3 regions of the Endozoicomonas sp. PH6C genome follow, and region 2 is predicted to be linked to each of the others. Evidence: predicted binding sites of a transcription regulator. Region 2 holds the regulator's gene; each other region holds the start of a gene.
What was found. Region 2 encodes PhoB, which activates phosphate uptake and scavenging genes when phosphate is short. Its sites were predicted from a motif close to TGTCATANNNNTGTCANA; they were not measured.

Region 1: the regulator PhoB is predicted to act here: its motif matches at 1,202-1,219, upstream of ACOMG9_RS23470 (ABC transporter permease subunit).
Region 3: the regulator PhoB is predicted to act here: its motif matches at 2,884-2,901, upstream of phnW (2-aminoethylphosphonate--pyruvate transaminase).

Annotation. Positions count from the first base shown of each region.
Region 1 covers NZ_CP185342.1:6,617,248-6,623,018, reverse strand. Annotated here, with positions in the region: gene ACOMG9_RS23470 (ABC transporter permease subunit) at 1-1,158, opposite strand, end outside; gene ACOMG9_RS23465 (RING finger protein) at 1,612-3,657, shown strand; gene ACOMG9_RS23460 (hypothetical protein) at 3,848-4,888, opposite strand; gene ACOMG9_RS23455 (RING finger protein) at 5,308-5,771, shown strand, end outside.
Region 2 covers NZ_CP185342.1:138,604-144,374, reverse strand. Annotated here, with positions in the region: gene phoR (phosphate regulon sensor histidine kinase PhoR) at 1-896, opposite strand, end outside; gene phoB (phosphate regulon transcriptional regulator PhoB) at 941-1,630, opposite strand; gene ubiA (4-hydroxybenzoate octaprenyltransferase) at 1,960-2,847, opposite strand; gene ACOMG9_RS00525 (chorismate--pyruvate lyase family protein) at 3,062-3,712, opposite strand; gene ACOMG9_RS00520 (TetR/AcrR family transcriptional regulator) at 4,388-5,026, shown strand; gene ACOMG9_RS00515 (8-oxoguanine deaminase) at 5,177-5,771, shown strand, end outside.
Region 3 covers NZ_CP185342.1:583,812-589,582, forward strand. Annotated here, with positions in the region: gene ACOMG9_RS02365 (TIGR03364 family FAD-dependent oxidoreductase) at 179-1,312, opposite strand; gene ACOMG9_RS02370 (phosphonatase-like hydrolase) at 1,329-1,997, opposite strand; gene phnR (phosphonate utilization transcriptional regulator PhnR) at 2,097-2,822, opposite strand; gene phnW (2-aminoethylphosphonate--pyruvate transaminase) at 3,106-4,248, shown strand; gene ACOMG9_RS02385 (YifB family Mg chelatase-like AAA ATPase) at 4,364-5,771, opposite strand, start outside.

The DNA of each region.
Region 1 (5,771 bases), 690 kb from region 2:
CAGTTGCTCAACAGGACCGTCGGTCAGCTTCTCAGTCAGCAGGGTTCTGTTGGCTGTGGTGTAGAAGATGCCAACATTACCCTTGTCATCGGCTGCCAGAAAGCCCTTGCGGCGATGCTCAGGCACTATCTGCATAATAGGTTCACCGGCCAGCTCGAACTCGCGAATTCTTTGCAGGTGCCACTGGTTTTGTTCATCTCTGACCATGAACCACTGGCTGACCATGCCGGTGTCATCGCCTATCAGCAGAGAAACTCCACCCAACAGGAATGTCATGGTTGTTACTCTGGCCGAGTCGTTAGTCAGGTCAGTCTCTGACACGACGTGAGGCTGATTGATGTTGCTGATATCGATCAGTGTCAGGCCATCAGCACCGGATTGAACAAAAAGCCAGTGCTGATCCGGAGCAATCAGTACATCGTGAACAGGTCCATCCACTTCGGGCAGAGTGACACTCATTTCTTCAAGCGTGACTTCTTCCGTCAGGAAGTTTTCTTCCTTGCTAAAAGCGGTCATATAGAGGCGCTTGTCACCATAACCGGTGAGTAGCAGCTGATCTTCACTATCACTGATACTCAGGTGTGAAACAGCCTCATTATCCGTTATCAGATCAATCGCTTCCTCACCATATGGGTAGGTGACCCTTGGCGTGATCAGCCTCTTGTCATCAGGCCAGGTAATTTGATAGCCGTGCTTGAAAATGATGACCTGACCATTACTCAGACCCGCAGCCAGGAGGTTGCTATCGGATGGATCATTGTTAATTGTGGTGACTGAGGTCCCGGCAGGAAGGGGCAGGGAATAGCGATATTTCTGCCCTCCGGTTCGGGTGGATGAAAAAGTCAGGGCACCGTCGGCAGTGATGGAAAAAGCCAGTTCAGCCTGTTCTTCCATACTCTGATAGAGAGGGCGCTGCTCCCCTGTGATCGTCTGTGTCCAGGTACTGCTTTGTTCAATTTCTGCACTTTTGAATAAAGGCCCAACTTCGTACAGAAGATAGATGAAGATCAGCAGAATGGCGGCAATAACACCGAGGCCACCGACGGCTACACCCCACCGGGTCAGGTGATCTTTGAGAAAGCGAAGTGACTGATGACGTTTATGAGCCGGGGTGTTGTAATCGACACCAGGGCTGTCTTCTATTATTGGTTGGTACATGGCACTGGTCGCAGAGATTATTGAGCGTACCTTAAAAGGTCTGTGTTACAGAAATATGACAGAATTGAAAAAAATGGGAGTTGAGTACTCAAGCCGCCACTCTGAGTATCTTGGAACAGTATACCTGGTATTGAGCGATAGATAGCCGTGACCGGACACGCTGTCTGAAAAATACCGCAGCCAAACCGCACTCTATTCAGTATCAGCTACACTGAGGCTCCAGCTGAAGAAAAGCGAAAATTTGTGTGCAACTTAAAACCGTTTTCTTTCATATTTACATTCTTGATCTCTCTGGCAGCCAGTGGATTTGCTGCTGACAACTCTCAAGGACTTCTTATTGGTATTCCCGCAACGCAAGAAGGAAAGGCAAAGCAATGGTTTGATGCGCCCTCACAAGCAAGGTCAACTGATGACGTTAAAGTTTCCCTCCTGTCATCTCTGTGGCAGTGGCTAATGTCTTCGGAGAATGTTAGTGAGAAAAGAGAGAAAAATAGCACAGGTTTTACACTGCCGGAATGGCCCACATCAACACCTGAATCCGCCTTGCGATTATCAGGAGGCAGATTTCCACCCGACCCACCACCTCCACCATTTATGCCGGGTATTCCTGGCAAGGGATTGTTTAATAGGCCTGACTGGCAGTTTGACTACCTGTCAGCTCTGTTCAAGATCGGGCAGTGGTTGAAACAATGGTTTTATGATGGATATCGCAGCACTCCCGGTCAATCCGGACAATTCGTCAGTGACAAAGATTTATCTGCGGCTTTGGCAGGGATTACACAGAAGAGGGCGTTCAACAGGTCGTTATTCAGTCAGGTGCCGTTAGATATCTCGGAACTGCTTGCTCAACTATCGGGGAAAGGTTTGTCTGGTCACAGGCAGATGCACCAGCCAGAAACAGTTATGTTATATCCCGTATTTATGCTGCCTCAATCTGATTTGGATGACTTTGAAGAAGCGCAGGGGGTTGAATATGTTGGAGAAACTTGCAAAGTATGCCGGAATAACTTTGAAGAATCTGACGACCTGGTGAAAACGTCGTGTTTGCATTTGTTCCATATGGACTGCCTGAAACGGTGGCTAGCAAAAGAAATTAACCTGAAAGGCAACCATTTATGTCCATATTGTCGGCAGGATCAGAGTGCTCTGGGTGACTTTCTGATCCAGAAAGAAATGCAAGAGGTGGCTCATATTGTGACGGAAATGCTTTTAGAAAGAGGGACCTGGCCTGAAAATGACAGGTATATCTATGAAAGGCTGATCCGTGCGGGAGCCAGCAATGATCCGGCCATCGCTGAGCAGATACAGGCACTTTGGCCATTAGTTAATTTTTACTCAGTGCAACATATGGTGTCCCAAATGCAGTCAGGGAGTGCGACCTGGCCTGACAATGATGGGCATATCTTTTTAGAGTTGAGAATGGCAAAGAGTATCGATGATCCGGAAATTGCTGAGCAGGTGCGGTCACTTTGGCCTTCAGTTTGTTTGTACTCCCTGCAAAATCTGATCTCACAAATAGAAGCAGGGAGAAGGACCTGGCCTGACGATGAGCGTGATATCGCTCTGAGGTTGAAGATGGCACAAGATAGCAAAGATCCGGCCATTGTTGAGCAGGCACGGGCACTTAAGCCGGCAGCTTATTTGTACTCCGTGCAGCATCTGGTGTCACAGGTGCAGGCAGGGACAAGAACCTGGCCAGACGATGACGGTGGTATCTTCAGAATCCTGCATGTGGCGTTATTTGGTACTGATGCAACCAGTATTGAGGCATGGAGGGTATTAAATCCCGATAGTATACCCACTGCCGCGCCAGCAAAGGCACTTTATCCATTTGTGAATTTTTACTCTGCACAGCGTCTGTTGTCACAAGTACAGGCAGGGAGAAGGAGCTGGACTAAAGAAGATTACATCCATGCGGGGGCGTTGAAAAGACTGATAGAAGATAGCCCTGATCCAGCCATTGCTGAGCAGGCACGGGCCTTGTATCCATTAGCCAATTTGTACGCTCTACGGTATCAGGTGTCAGAAATGCAGGCAGGGAGAGATACCTGGCCTGTTTATGACAGGTATTTCCATACCATGTTAAGTATTGCAAGAGATAGCAATGATCCGGCCATTGCTGAGCAGGCACGGGCACTTGAGCCAGCCGTTAATTTTTACTCCGTGCAGAACCTGGTGTCACAAGTGCAGGTGGGGCGAGAGATCTGGCCACTTGAGGACAGTTATATCTATACAAGGTTGAGAAGTGCACAAGGAAGCGATGATCCGGCCATTGCTGAGCAGGCGCGGGCACTTGAGCCTGCCGTTAATTTTTGCTCCGTGCAGGACCTGGTGTCACTAATGCAGAAAGGATTAAGGACCAGCTGGCCTGAAGATGATAATGATGTCTATTTAAGGCTGAGTAGTGCAGGAAAATGCACTGATCCGGCCATTGCTCAGCAAGCGCGGGCACTTAAACCATTAGTTGATCATTATAAGAGTAAGTCGTCAGGGAATTGATTCCAGGCTGCTTTTTCAGCGAGACCTCTCTGCTTCAATCTGGTTATCAGTGGGTAACGATTCTCTACGAGTGTACACAGATTGTACCCATGAGGAAAAGTCGTTGTAACCGAAAGCTTTGAACCTCAGCCTTCTGGCAAGTTCAGTCTGTCTGCTCAGGTCTTAGAGTTTTGTGACGACCAATGTCGTACTACTCTTCATAGGGATCGACATCCATATCGGAATCAACATCCCACCCTGCTCCATAGGTGTCGCTGGAACATTCCAGGGTGCCCGCAGGCTCCGTTGAATGATTATTTATTGGCGAAGATTGCGAAATTGGGAATAACCCGGCTAATAGGGCGTCAAAAAACGAATGTCCACCAGCTTGTGGCTGAAAGGTTTGTGATTCTGTCATCCCGTGATGAGTTTGGTTCGCCGAACTTACTTCGGATTTCAGCGACTCTTCAGTTGATCCACCACCGTCGTATTGTCCGAGTCTGCAAAAGCCATTGCAGGAATCGAAGGAACAATTAAAACTCATAGTATGGTTCCCAAGCTCCCTAAGATAACCATCAATGTCGCTTACCATAACGCCGTATGGCCGAAATCGCTCAAGGGGGAACTTTGTGGCAAGTGAACGTGTCCAGACAATTTTCACCATAGGTTCAGGCCAAGTCGCGGGGTCAGGACCAGCCAAAAGATGGCTGATTGATGCTGAGTTTTCTGGTTCGCGAAATGCAATTCTTGGAATGTGAATACCCAAAGAACGACCGGTTCCCAGCTTATCTCTTTGCGTTTCTGTCGTGTCATGATGAGTGTGGCCCGTCGAACTTCTTTCAAAACCCTGTGACAGGAATCGACAAACACCATGACAGGAATCGACGAAACAATTTAAACCCAAAGTATGTTGGGATTGTTTGGGGTCCTGGTGACCGCCCCCAGAGTCGGAAGACATGAGGCTGGAGAAAGCAGCTGTATGATGGGGAGTTATTCCTGAGGCTTGCGATTGAGATGGCTGGCTTTGTGGCTGACTTTGTGGTTGGTTTTGTTGCCCGTAGTGTCCTCGGCCATACATAAGCAAGCCGAAAGCAGCCATTGCCTCTACTACGGGTATCCATGAATAAGGTTTGGCGCCCAGAGGGGTGTTGCCGAACTCGACAATAAAATGTCTTTCTGATGATTCGGCGTGACAGGTAACAGTCAGCCACGCCAGCAATAACAGCAATGACGAAGAGAGTGTTTTTTTCAAAACTTAATCCTTACGTCTGTTTTGTGTTTTTCCTGAAGGGGGAATTTAGAACAAGAGATTGATAGATCAAGAAAAAAAGCATTTTTCAATATCTCAGGCAGGTGTGCCCGCACTATGAGCTACACTCAGGCTCCGACTGAAGAAAAGCGAAAGTTTGTGTGCGACTTAAAACCATTTTCTTTTGTAAGTTCTTGATCTCTCTGGCAGTCATTGGATTTGCTGCTGACAACTCTCAAGGACTTCTGCTCGTCGTCGTAAATGGGACGTCTGATCAAGAGGCTTATCTGATATCCGATTTTGTCTACTTTGTGCCTGAAGGCGCTCTGCTCTTGCCCTCACCAGTAAGGTCAACTGATGACGTTAAAGGCTCATTTCTCCAGCAGCCCGTTTTACTCTTGTCATCTCTGTGGCAGTGGCTAATGTCTTCGGAGAATGTTAGTGAGAAAAGAGAGAAAAATAGCACAGGTTTTACACTGCCGGAATGGCCCACATCAACACCTGAATCCGCCTTGCGATTATCAGGAGGCAGATTTCCACCCGACCCACCACCTCCACCATTTATGCCGGGTATTCCTGGCAAGGGATTGTTTAATAGGCCTGACTGGCAGTTTGACTACCTGTCAGCTCTGTTCAGGATCGGGCAGTGGTTGAAACAATGGTTTTATGATGGATATCGCAGCACTCCCGGACAATTCGTCACTGACACAGATTTATCTGCGGCTTTGGCAGAGATTTCACAGAAGAGGGTGTTCAGCAGTTCGTTATTCCGTCAGGCGCCGTTAGATGCTTCGGAACTGCTTGCTCAACTATCGGGGAAAGATTTGTCTGGTCACAGGCAGTTGCATCAGCCAGAAACAGTTTTGTTGTATCCCGTTTTTATGCT
Region 2 (5,771 bases):
CATCCGTCTTCAACGATACTGCTGAGCAGGGTTTTAACATGAACCCCATTCTCGTCTGCCTGAGCTTCAGCCGACTCCAGTTTGGACAGCAACAGCAGGTCTGCCACCAGATTCTGCATTCTCAGCGACTGCTCCTGCATCCTGTTCAGTGCTTTTTCCCAAACAGGGGGCAGACCTGAATCCGGGCCCAGACTGTCCAGCATGGTTTCGATGTATCCAGACACAACCGTCAGTGGTGTTCTCAGTTCATGGGAGACATTGGCAACAAAGTCTTTTCTCATGACTTCCAGCTGATTCAAGCGCGTGACATCTCTAACGGTCATGAGACGATTGCCTTTGCCATAAACCGTTATATTAAATTGCAGTTGATGATCCGGGTTGATTGGCGAGGGGATCTCAAGAGCTTTTTGATAACCACCCTGCTCAAAGTAGTCGGCAAACCTTGGATCACGTAGCAGATTGGTAATCAACTGCCCCTGATCGTCAGGCGTCTTAAGCCCTATCAAAGTTCCAGCGGCGGGATTCCACCATTCCAGGTTGCCCTGATTATCTATCATTACAACACCGTCGTTCAGCGCAGCAGTTGATTCCTGAACACGTTCAATCACTCCGGCCAGCTTTTGCCGGGAACGACTGTGCTGTTTTTGCAATCGATAGATACCATCAAAAATTTGCCCCCAGAACCCTTTACTCTCAGGAGGCTCTTTGCTCCTGGCCTTGGGGTCATTCAGCCAGTCCAGCAGCTTGAAAAGCTGACGGAAGCTCCAGACAAAATAACCTCCCATGACCACACAGAGTCCTAAAAAAGGCTCTCCAAACAACCAGCCCAGGGAAAACCCGACAATCACGTAGGCGATCATGCGGCTCAGCAAATGGGTTTTTGAAATTGTTGTCATATTACTCCCGGCCAGATAACTGCTGAGCACTGAGCATAAAAGGTTTACACCCTCGTTGAGAAACGATATCCAGTACCACGAACCGTTTGCACAAAGGCTTCGTAGTTATCACCTAAGGCCTTACGCAAGCGTCGAATGTGTACATCAACGGTTCGCTCTTCCACATAAACGTTGCCACCCCAGACCTGATCCAGTAACTGCCCACGGGTATAGGCACGCTCCTGGTGCGTCAGGAAAAACTGCAGCAAACGGTACTCGGTAGGTCCTATTTCAGCAGGTGAGCCATCAATAGAGACTCTGTGGCTGACAGGGTCCAGCTCCAATCCCTTGATGACAATGGGAGACTGGTTATCAAATCCGCCTGTACGACGGAGAACCGCTTTTAAACGAGCAGCCAGCTCGCGGGGAGAAAAAGGCTTGGTGATGTAGTCATCGGCACCGGTTTCAAGTCCCTGGATTTTGTGGTCTTCTTCACCTTTGGCCGTCAACATAACAATGGGTATTTCAGAGGTCAGCTCATTGCGCTTCAGACGACGGGCCAGTTCAATTCCAGAGACATCTGGTAACATCCAGTCCAACAAGATCAGATCGGGTTTGTTATCCACAATCAGAGAGTGCGCTTCTCTGGCATCTGCTGCCTCAAGACAGTCATACCCTGCCATTTCCAGAGCAACGGTCACCATTTCGCGAATCGGTGCTTCGTCATCTACGATCAGAATGGTCTTTCCTGGCATTAATCTCTACCTGTTATCTGTCGATTCGATTTCGGCGGTGACGTTCTGGCATCTATCAGCTGAAGCTCATTGGGGCTATACCAGGATGGTAGTGTCTCAGGACAGCACCTTTCCTATCGCTCAGGCTGTTTCTCACTACTTTGATCAACCGCACTATACACCGGACATTACACCTTTGAAATGTTACAGGCAGATGACACACTAAAGGCTGATATTGCAGCTTAAAAATAAAAAGATCCCTCAGGGTTTACAGGGTAAGGCTTTTCGCCATTTATCCCTACAGCCACCATAAGTAGCAATACTTACCAGGCTCTAAGCCGGATTGAAGATCAAAGATAACTCAACACGAAACCTGCAAATACAATGGCTCCGGCCCAGTGGTTACTGAGAAACGCCTTGAAGCAGGCTTCACGCTCACGACGACGGGTTAACCATTGCTGGTAAACGAAAAGGGCTGCGACAGCCAACAATGAGAGATAATAGAGAGCACCTAACTCCAGTTGATGGCCTGCCATGGCCAGTGTCATCAGGGTAAGTACCTGCAGGCAACCAACAATCAGGTTATCCATCTCGCCAAATAGAATGGCTGTGGACTTGATACCTACTTTCAGATCATCGTCACGATCCACCATGGCGTATTGAGTATCGTAAGCTACTGTCCAGAAGAGATTGGCCAGAAACATCAGCCAGACGATGTTTCCCAACGAGCCACTCTGAGCCGCAAAAGCCATGGGTATCGACCAGCCAAAAGCAGCCCCCAAAACCACCTGAGGCAGATGAGTGTGTCTTTTGGCAAAAGGGTAAGCCGAGGCCAGCAATAATCCGGCAAAAGAGAGCTGGACGGTAAGAGTATTGGTAAAGAGTACAAGAATGAAAGACAAAAGCACCATACCGGAGAAATAGATCAGCGCTTCTTTTTCCTGAATTTTACCCGTTACCAGCGGTCGATGCTGTGTTCTCCTAACATGGCCGTCCACTTTCCTGTCAGCAAAGTCATTAATAACGCAGCCTGCACTGCGCATCAAAACCACGCCGACCGAAAAAATCACCAGATTCTTCAGACTCGGTACACCTTCTGCCGCCACCCAGAGTGCCCACATAGTAGGCCAGAACAACAGATAAATACCAATAGGCCGGTCCAGCCGGGCCAGCCGTAAGAAATCTTTTAAACGGGGAAATCGTTGCAGAACTACTTCAGTGCCTGCCAATACCGCCATTGGTTTTCTGAATTGCATCATAATATTTAGCTGCTTATCTGCATCTTTATTATCATCGCTGAGATTCTTATTGCTCATCGCCCTGAATCATGACCCGCATCGCCAGTTTATCAGGTCAGGCCAGGTTCTCAATCAGGCCATGACCAGACCGACTGCGGAAATCTCTATATTTCACGAGGTAAGTGCTTCGACAAACAATCATTCTTGTAGAGCTTCAGGGTTCAGGATGCTTCGACATGACTCTGGAGTGCTTCTCTGTCTGTTCAGACAGGTCCGGCAAAAAGATTTCACAAACAGATATAGACTTTTCGTGCAAATAAAATAACGACCGCCTTCCCCAGGCTGTTTCATCAGAGTATTTTTCAACCAGATGAGGATTAAACTGACGAGCCGGCAGTTCCGCTACCTCAAATGGTCCCCGACGCATACCGGGATGATTAAATAAAAACTCCCCCAGGGGCTTAGTGCCCAGTTGCAGCAGCTCTCTGTTCGTGCCAATAAGACTGCTGTGAGGCAATACACTTCGTGCAAACACTCTGGGTCGGCCACCACAGATCAGCAGAACCTCCCTGATAGAAGCCATTTTGCTGCAATGTCTGTTTTCGAATGATCCTGCCAACTCACCAGACGTGGACGTAGCCTTTGACTGTTCATAGTTATTGAGAAACTTTAGCTCCGAACAGGTCGGCATAAAGGTCCCGTGACGAATAACCTGAACCCTGAAGTCGCCGTCAAACTCATGTTTCAAACGCTGAGTCAGGGAACCTCTGTCCAGCAGCCAGTCTCTCCAGGGCTCTGGAATCTGCTGTTTCAAATAATGTCTCGGCTTCCAGGATAAGCCTGAAAAATCAATAAAAGGCACCATCACTCCTGCTGCACAAATCCAATTTTCCAGAACTGCCCCGGGAGGAAACAAGGCAGCTCACCTTGACACTCCCCGCCTTGTCAGGCGAGGCTTCTGACTTCATAAGCTACAGCCAGCCTATAACGACCGGACTTACGCAGAAGCCTCCATCAGCAGCAACCGGGTGCCCCTCGGTTATTTATTGGTCTTTTGTTTGATTTGCCGCTGCCTTAACGGGTCACTCAGGTATGGGTTCATCTGGTTCTTCAAGGGCGGTTGGGCAGTTGGCTCTGCCTTAATTTTTTGTTAACAGTGCTTGGTTTTCATCATCGTGAGTTTCTGCATAGAGACAGACCGACAGTGAATTTAGCCAACTATGCACAAACACGCAAGCATAAGGCTCTTCACCTGCGCGGCCCGACCTACGCGGCCCGACCTTCCCGACTTATATCTCCCTCCGCCCGATTGAGGGTGTCGCAAAACTCCAACAACTCGTTCCCACGCTGGGACCCACAGGGCCTAAAAGCATGGCAACCAGAGTTTTTGCGACACCCTCCAAGGCGGGGAGTGTCACGGTTTCCTCAATTTCTTTCTGCCTGACTTTAATGGACACGACCGAATTCTTTTCTATGCTTCCTGCCAATGGTATAAATCATCCCCAAGGGATGATCGAAAACTATAAATCAGGATCCGCGCATGGCTGTCGTAAAACGTACGCCCCAAAAGACCGGTCGTATAAGAACCGAGAGGGTTCGGCTGATTTTGAAAGCTGCCGAACAGGAGTTTGCCCGGCATGGATTCGGGGGAGCCACAATCCAGCGTATAGCTGACCTGGCCGATTTACCAAAACCGACTGTCTTGTATTACTTCAGTAACAAGCAGGAAATTTATGACGAAGTTCTTAACAATATTTTGTATCTCTGGAATGACAAACTGAACAGCTTTCATCCGAAAGATGACCCTGCAGAGTCACTTGAACGGTATATCCGCTCAAAAATAGAAGTCTCCAGAAGATACCCCACAGCCAGCCGAATTTTTGCCAGTGAAATCATTCATGGCTGCCAGCAGCTGTCTCCGTCCATGAAGGACTCTACCCAGCAGTGGTTTAAAAACAAAACAGAGATTTTTCAGCACTGGATGGATGAGGGTAAAATGGCCCGGGTAGAGCCCATGCACCTGATTTTTATGATCTGGGGATCGACTCAGCATTACGCTGATTATGAAAAACAGATCTGCCTTATCATGAACAAAAAGAAACTGCCTGCCTCAACCTACGATCAAGCCGCTGACACTATCTGCGACATTGTTCTTCGTGGTTGCGGTCTGAAGGTTTGAGTAACGATAAAAATCTTGTAGAGTCACAAGGTAAAAATGAACCGGGCAGATTAACACGCAAGTCACTGCCATAAACTGCTGTATTGGCGGTCTATGGTATACGGCAGCTTGTTGCACTATCCAGACCGTCCTGCTCATAACAAGAGGCAGATGATGAGAGTCTGGATAAAACATCCCCTGGCTATTTTCACCGCAAACAGTCAGGACGCCGGTAACGGCGTGGTGATTGATGAAAGCTCCGGCAAGATCACAGAGCTGGTTCCCTCGGGACAGTCTCCGAAAGTCTCCTGTGATCAAAGCTATGACGCTTCCGGACAGGTTCTCCTTCCCGGTCTGATCAATACTCATCACCATCTTTATCAGACCCTGACCCGCGCCTTCCCTCCGGCACTGAATAAAAAACTCTTTCCCTGGCTGCAAACGCTTTATCCTGTCTGGGCCAGACTGAAGCCAGAGATGCTGTTTAACGCCACTCAGCTGGGACTGACAGAACTGCAGCAGTCCGGTTGTACAACAGTGGCAGATCATCACTACCTATTCCCGGAAGCACTCACAGAAGCCATTGATATTCAGGTGAAAGCCGCTGACAGTATTGGCAGCAGGGTTATACTGACTCGGGGTTCCATGAGCCTTGGAGAGAAGGATGGAGGCCTTCCTCCCCAGTCTACCGTGCAAACAGAAGCTGAGATACTCGACGACTCCGAACGTCTGATTCATCGTTATCATGAGTCAGACGAGGGGGCAA
Region 3 (5,771 bases), 450 kb from region 2:
AGAACCGTCATGATCGCAAAGAAATGATGGGTTTGCTGAAAGATTTATCGAATGAGCGTAAAACCCCGTACTTTAATAGGGTGTCGCAAAACTCTGTCGCAAAACTCTGGTTCCCACGCACCAGCACGGGAACGAGTTTTTAGAGTTGTGCGACACTCTCTTTACGTCAAGGAGGATGTCAAAGGATGTTTTCGATATTCTTTTCTGCAATGCCGGGAGCCAGGGTCATGCCCTTGCCGCCGATGGCCGTGAGAAAGTGAATTTTGTTGTCTATGTCGTCCTGGTAGTAGTGATCGGTTTTACTCTGGCAATAATAACCTGCCCAATATTCCGCGATATCCCAGCAAGGAAGCTCAACAATGTTTCTGGCTTCTGTCAGCATCCGTTCATTGATGGATTGATTCATTGTGAAGGAGAGTTTCTCTGCCTCGCGGGCATCGGCGTACTCGTGTGAGTCGCCAATGATGATGGACCCGTCAAGCTCCTTTTTGAACAGAATATGTATCCCGTACTTATCCAGCTCTGAGTCTTTTTCTCCGGCACTCCAGGAAGGCAAGTTGCGAAAGCTCTCATAGCGTCTGATAGTCCTGCCCGAAAGCAAATTGCCATTGAGACTGACGCTCTTCAGTGGTTTGGTACGCATCATTTGGAGCTTGACCAGCTCAATATCACTGTTGAGAAAGCGTGATGGAAACAGGGTTTTGAAATCATGCCCGTTACAGACTATCGCTTTTGAAGCCCGGTATTGCTCACCAGCTGAATCCATACTGATGACTTCATCCTGCCCGGTTTCCATGCTGATGATTTGGGTGTTGGGTCGGTATTCAACGGTGTATTCCTGCTGAATAAACTCAATGATGCGGTAAATCAGTTGCAGGGGGTTAACACTGAATTCCTCCGGGAAGTACAAGGCACCTTTTGCATAACTTTTCTTGACGGCAGGATTGGCACGTATAACCTCGTCAATACTTAGCAGTGATGAAGGGTAGCCCGTTTGCTGATTTCGTTGGTGTAGCTCTTGCAACATGGCCAACTCCTGGTCATCGGAGGCTATATACCAGCTGCCATTTCTTCGGGCTGAAATATCAAACTGATCTTGCAGGGTCTGATAAATGCTCAGAGAGTCCAGGGCGGTCGGCAGCAGGTCTGCTGTCATGCCGGATGGAACAACCATGCCAAAGTTTCTGACGGTGGCCTGTACCGGTTGACTGTCTTTTTCAACCAGCAGTACCTTATACCCCCGCTTCGCAGCAGCGAAGGCGTGAAAAGTGCCAAGAATACCTGCACCGACAACCATTAAATCGTATTTCAAAGGTGTCTCCCTGTGTTCAAATGTGCTTAAGGATATCGGCCAGGTTGTCGAGCACCAGCGTTGGAGCGGCTGTTGCCAGTTGCTCCCGGGTCTGGGCGCCTGTAGTCACGCCAACCGTGATACCGCAGTGGGCGTTTTTTCCTTCCTCGATGTCAATGGCTGAATCTCCGGCTTTAAGTACCTGTGAACTGTCGTTAATGCCGGTTTTCTCCATGGCCAGCTCAATCATGTCCGGTGCTGGTCTGCCGTTTATTACATCATCCGCAGTGATCAGGGTGTCGAATTCGACCCCGGGCAGCCAGTTCATCTTTTTCAACAGGCCTGTTGCTACCTGGTGGCTATAGCCGGTGTTGAGTGCGACTTTGATGCCTTTTGCCCGCAGCTCTTTCAAAAGTTCGGGGACGCCGTCAAAAGAGGTGACTGCAAGCTCTTCATAGGCCTGTGTCAGTTGTTTTTTAAAGGACTGGAAGATTTGTTCCGAGTCCGAGTGGTCAAAGCCTTTGGACGACAGGGTATCTTTTATGGCCTGATGCTTCTCTTTGCCTGCGCCATGCTCAAGGACTTCGTCCAGAGTGAAATCGTAGCCTGCGTCAACAAGACTCTTCTGAACGGTTTTGTAAACGACGTTGTCTTCATTGACCGTAGTACCAGCCATATCAAAAACCGCGAGTTGAATTTTGTTCATTGTGACCTCTTCTCATTTTTCAGATTCGGAAATTAAAGGGTTTGGACGTTCAGTAAGAAAATGGCTCATACCATTGGCACCGGCAGGTATTAATGACTCTCAAGTCATGGGGCTCACAGTGGTGTCAGCGGCTATAACCACCGCATCCTGCCGCCAATACTCAAAGTCACAGTCAATCAAGACATTCGATTGATCGTAGTTTGTTCGCTCAACCAGCAAACCGGAACTGCCCGTGGTGACCTTGAGGTGTAAAGAAGCCTCGGCATTCAGGCCTACCGGGTACAACCTGAAACTGACCCGGGCATACTGACGGTTATAATGCTCCTGATAGATATCGGAGAGTGATCGAGACAGATCATGCTTGAGCAGATCCGGGAAGTAGGCAGGGTTCATGTAATTTTCAACGTAGAGGACATTTCGCCCATCCACTGAACGAAGGCGTTGCAGCCGATACACCGGGGTCAGAGCTGGAATCTGAAGTAGCTTTTGAACCCCGGGCGGTGCTGGTACCTGTTCAGCATGGATCATTCGGGTACCGGGTACTCTGCCCTGGCGGGTAACGATGGTATGAAAGTTAGCATTCACCGTCGGGTCATAGGTCACTCTTTGCGGAGAAACAAACCAGCCTCTGCGATCTTCGCGATAGACCAGTCCGTCGGCTTCCAGTGATGACAATGACTCTCTGAGAGTAATGCGGGTGGTACCGAATTTTTCACTCAGCAATCGCTCCGAGGGTAGCTTGCTTCCCGGTTTTAATGCCCCGCTTTCTATCTGCTCGTTCAGGGCCGTGCGAATGATTTGATACTGATTTTTTCCCTGTCCCATAAATACTATTCTCTAAGGGTCAATGGATTTTCAACTGGTATAGACCATACTAAACGGCTTTTATGACAATTAAATGATCGCTTTTATGACAATTAACTATTTGCTTGACTGACGTTGGGGGAGCTCTTTTAGCTGTTGTTTCCAGACTGGTATGAATGTGAAATTTTTATGAAGAGTGGTCGCTGGGTATTTACAGAAAAAAGTGTCTCCATCATGATTTTGTACCAATTGGTATATACCAGACGATTGAAATTTCTGTTTCTACAGGTGTCTCATTAAAGTCATGTCTACAAAAGAAGTGCCCACTGTGAAAGAAAAGAGCCTGGAAAATCCTTATCTTCTGTTGACTCCGGGACCCCTCTCAACCTCTGCCAGTGTCCGCGAAGCGATGCTGCGTGACTGGTGTACCTGGGACGATGATTACAACCTTGGCGTGGTTGAGGAGATCCGCAGTCAGCTGATTAAACTGGCCTCGGATACTGATGACTACACCGCCGTTCTCATGCAGGGTAGTGGTACTGCTTCGGTAGAAGCAACCATCGGGTCGGTTATCTCTGATGAAGGGAAATTACTGGTCATTAACAATGGGGCTTACGGTGCCCGTATTGCCCAGATTGCCGAGTATCTGAATATTCCCCACAGTGTTCTGAATTGTGGTGAGATTAATCCGCCGACGCCGGGGGAAATTGATCAGGTACTCTCTGAAGATAAAGCCATCACTCATGTCGCCATTGTTCATTGTGAAACCACAACAGGCATGCTGAACCCTGTTGAAGCAGTCGCACAGGTGGTGAAGAAACACGACTGTATTCTGATTGTTGATGCCATGAGCAGCTTCGGCGGTGTGCCGATTGACCTTGCCGGGCTGGGTATTGATTTTCTGATCAGCTCTGCCAACAAGTGTATTCAGGGCGTACCCGGTTTTGGCTTTGTTATAGCTCGTCGTACTCTTTTGTCCCAATGCAAAGGCCTGGCCCGCTCTCTGTCTCTGGACCTCTATGATCAGTGGCAATGCATGGAAAAGAATCACGGTAAGTGGCGTTTTACTTCCCCCACCCACACCGTAAGGGCTTTCCATCAAGCCCTGGCAGAGTTGATTGAAGAGGGGGGCATTGCTGCCCGTCACAAGCGCTACGCCAGCAATCAGCGTTTGCTCGTCCAGGGTATGACTGAGCTGGGCTTCCGGTGCCTGTTAGACACTGAACTGCACTCTCCGTTTATAACTTCATTTTACTCCCCCGAGCACCCCGATTATGAATTCCTCCGCTTTTATGAGCAGCTGAAAGTGAAAGGTTTCGTCATTTATCCCGGTAAAGTCTCTGATGCTGACTGTTTCAGAATTGGCAATATCGGGGAAGTGTATCCGGAAGACATCAGCCGATTGATTAAAGCCGTTTCCGAAAGCATGTACTGGCAGGAACAGTAATACTGTCAGGGTGTGAACCTGAAAGTAAGCGCTGACTGATAGATGATCTGCCTGAGCCGCTGAGCTGATAGCCAGAGATTGAAAAAACAGCTTCATAACAAAGAGAGGTTATCGGTTAACCTGGTTCACGATCCAGCTTTCTGTAATGCACCGCTTCAGCAAGATGCTTCTGTTGAATGTCTTTGTCCTCATCAATATCCGCCAGAGTTCGGGCCACTCTCAGTATTCGGTGTACGGCTCTGGCTGAGTAACCCAGTTTGTCACACAGCCGGGTCATAAAATCCTGTTCTTGCTTATTCAGTGAACAGTATTCATCCATCTCGCTGGCAGACAATCGGGCGTTGGGTTTCCCCTGCCTGTGCTGCTGGATAGACCTTGCCTGAATCACCTGTTGACGTATTTTTTCAGTTGACAGGTTTTCATCTTCGGGCGGGTTTTCAAAAAGTCGCTCCGTTTTCTGACTGGAAACCTCTATCTGTAAATCAATGCGATCCAGTAAAGGACCTGACAGTTTTCGTTTATAACGTCTGACCTGCTCGGCAGAACACTGGCAGGCTTTCTGTGGGTCTCCAAGATATCCGCAGGGGCAGGGGTTCATGGCGGCAATCAACTGAAAGCCGGCAGGGAAGCTGGCCTGACCTTTGGCTCGGGAAATAACCACTTCCCGGGTTTCCAGGGGCTCTCTCAGTACCTCCAGGGCTACCTTTTGAAACTCCGGCAGTTCATCCAGGAACAGGACACCATTATGCGCAAAGGAAATCTCTCCTGGTCGGGGCTGGCTGCCTCCACCCACCAGGGCGACGGCTGAAGCGGTATGATGGGGGTTGCGAAAGGGTCGCTGTTTCCATGAAGGGGGCTGGCTGTAGGAAGACAAAGTATGTATGGCGGCCACTTCCAGAGCTTCATGGTCATTCATCTCGGGAAGAATTCCGGGCAGGCGACTGGCCAGCATGGTTTTGCCGGTTCCCGGGGGACCGTAGAAAATCAGATGGTGAGCACCAGCGGCTGCCGTCATCAGGCCTCGTTTAGCCTGTTGTTGCCCCTTGACATCCAGCAGGTCGGGATAATCGACAGGGGATTCATTCCTGTTACAGGTGGCTTCTGTAAGATGTTGATTACCGGTGAGATGAGCGCAGACTCCCAGCAGGTTTTCTGCTCCCAACACTCTGGCATCAGGGCAAAGGGCTGCCGCCTGTGCATTCATTTGGGGAAGCAGCAGTGTGTGAGCCGATTGGCTGCAGGCTATGGATGCTGGCAGTGAGCCGGTGATCGGTCTCAGCGCGCCTGACAGGGCCAGTTCACCAAGAAACTCGTAACCTGCCAGAGACTCAGGTTTGAGCTGGCCCGATGCCGCCAGAATACCCAGAGCGATAGGCAGGTCAAAGCGACCGCCTTCTTTGGGAAGATCAGCGGGTGCCAGATTAACGGTAATACGGGAAACCGGAAACTCAAAGCCACTGTTGAGGATGGCACTTCTTACCCTGTCTTTGCTTTCACGAACAGCAGCTTCCGGAAGACCGACC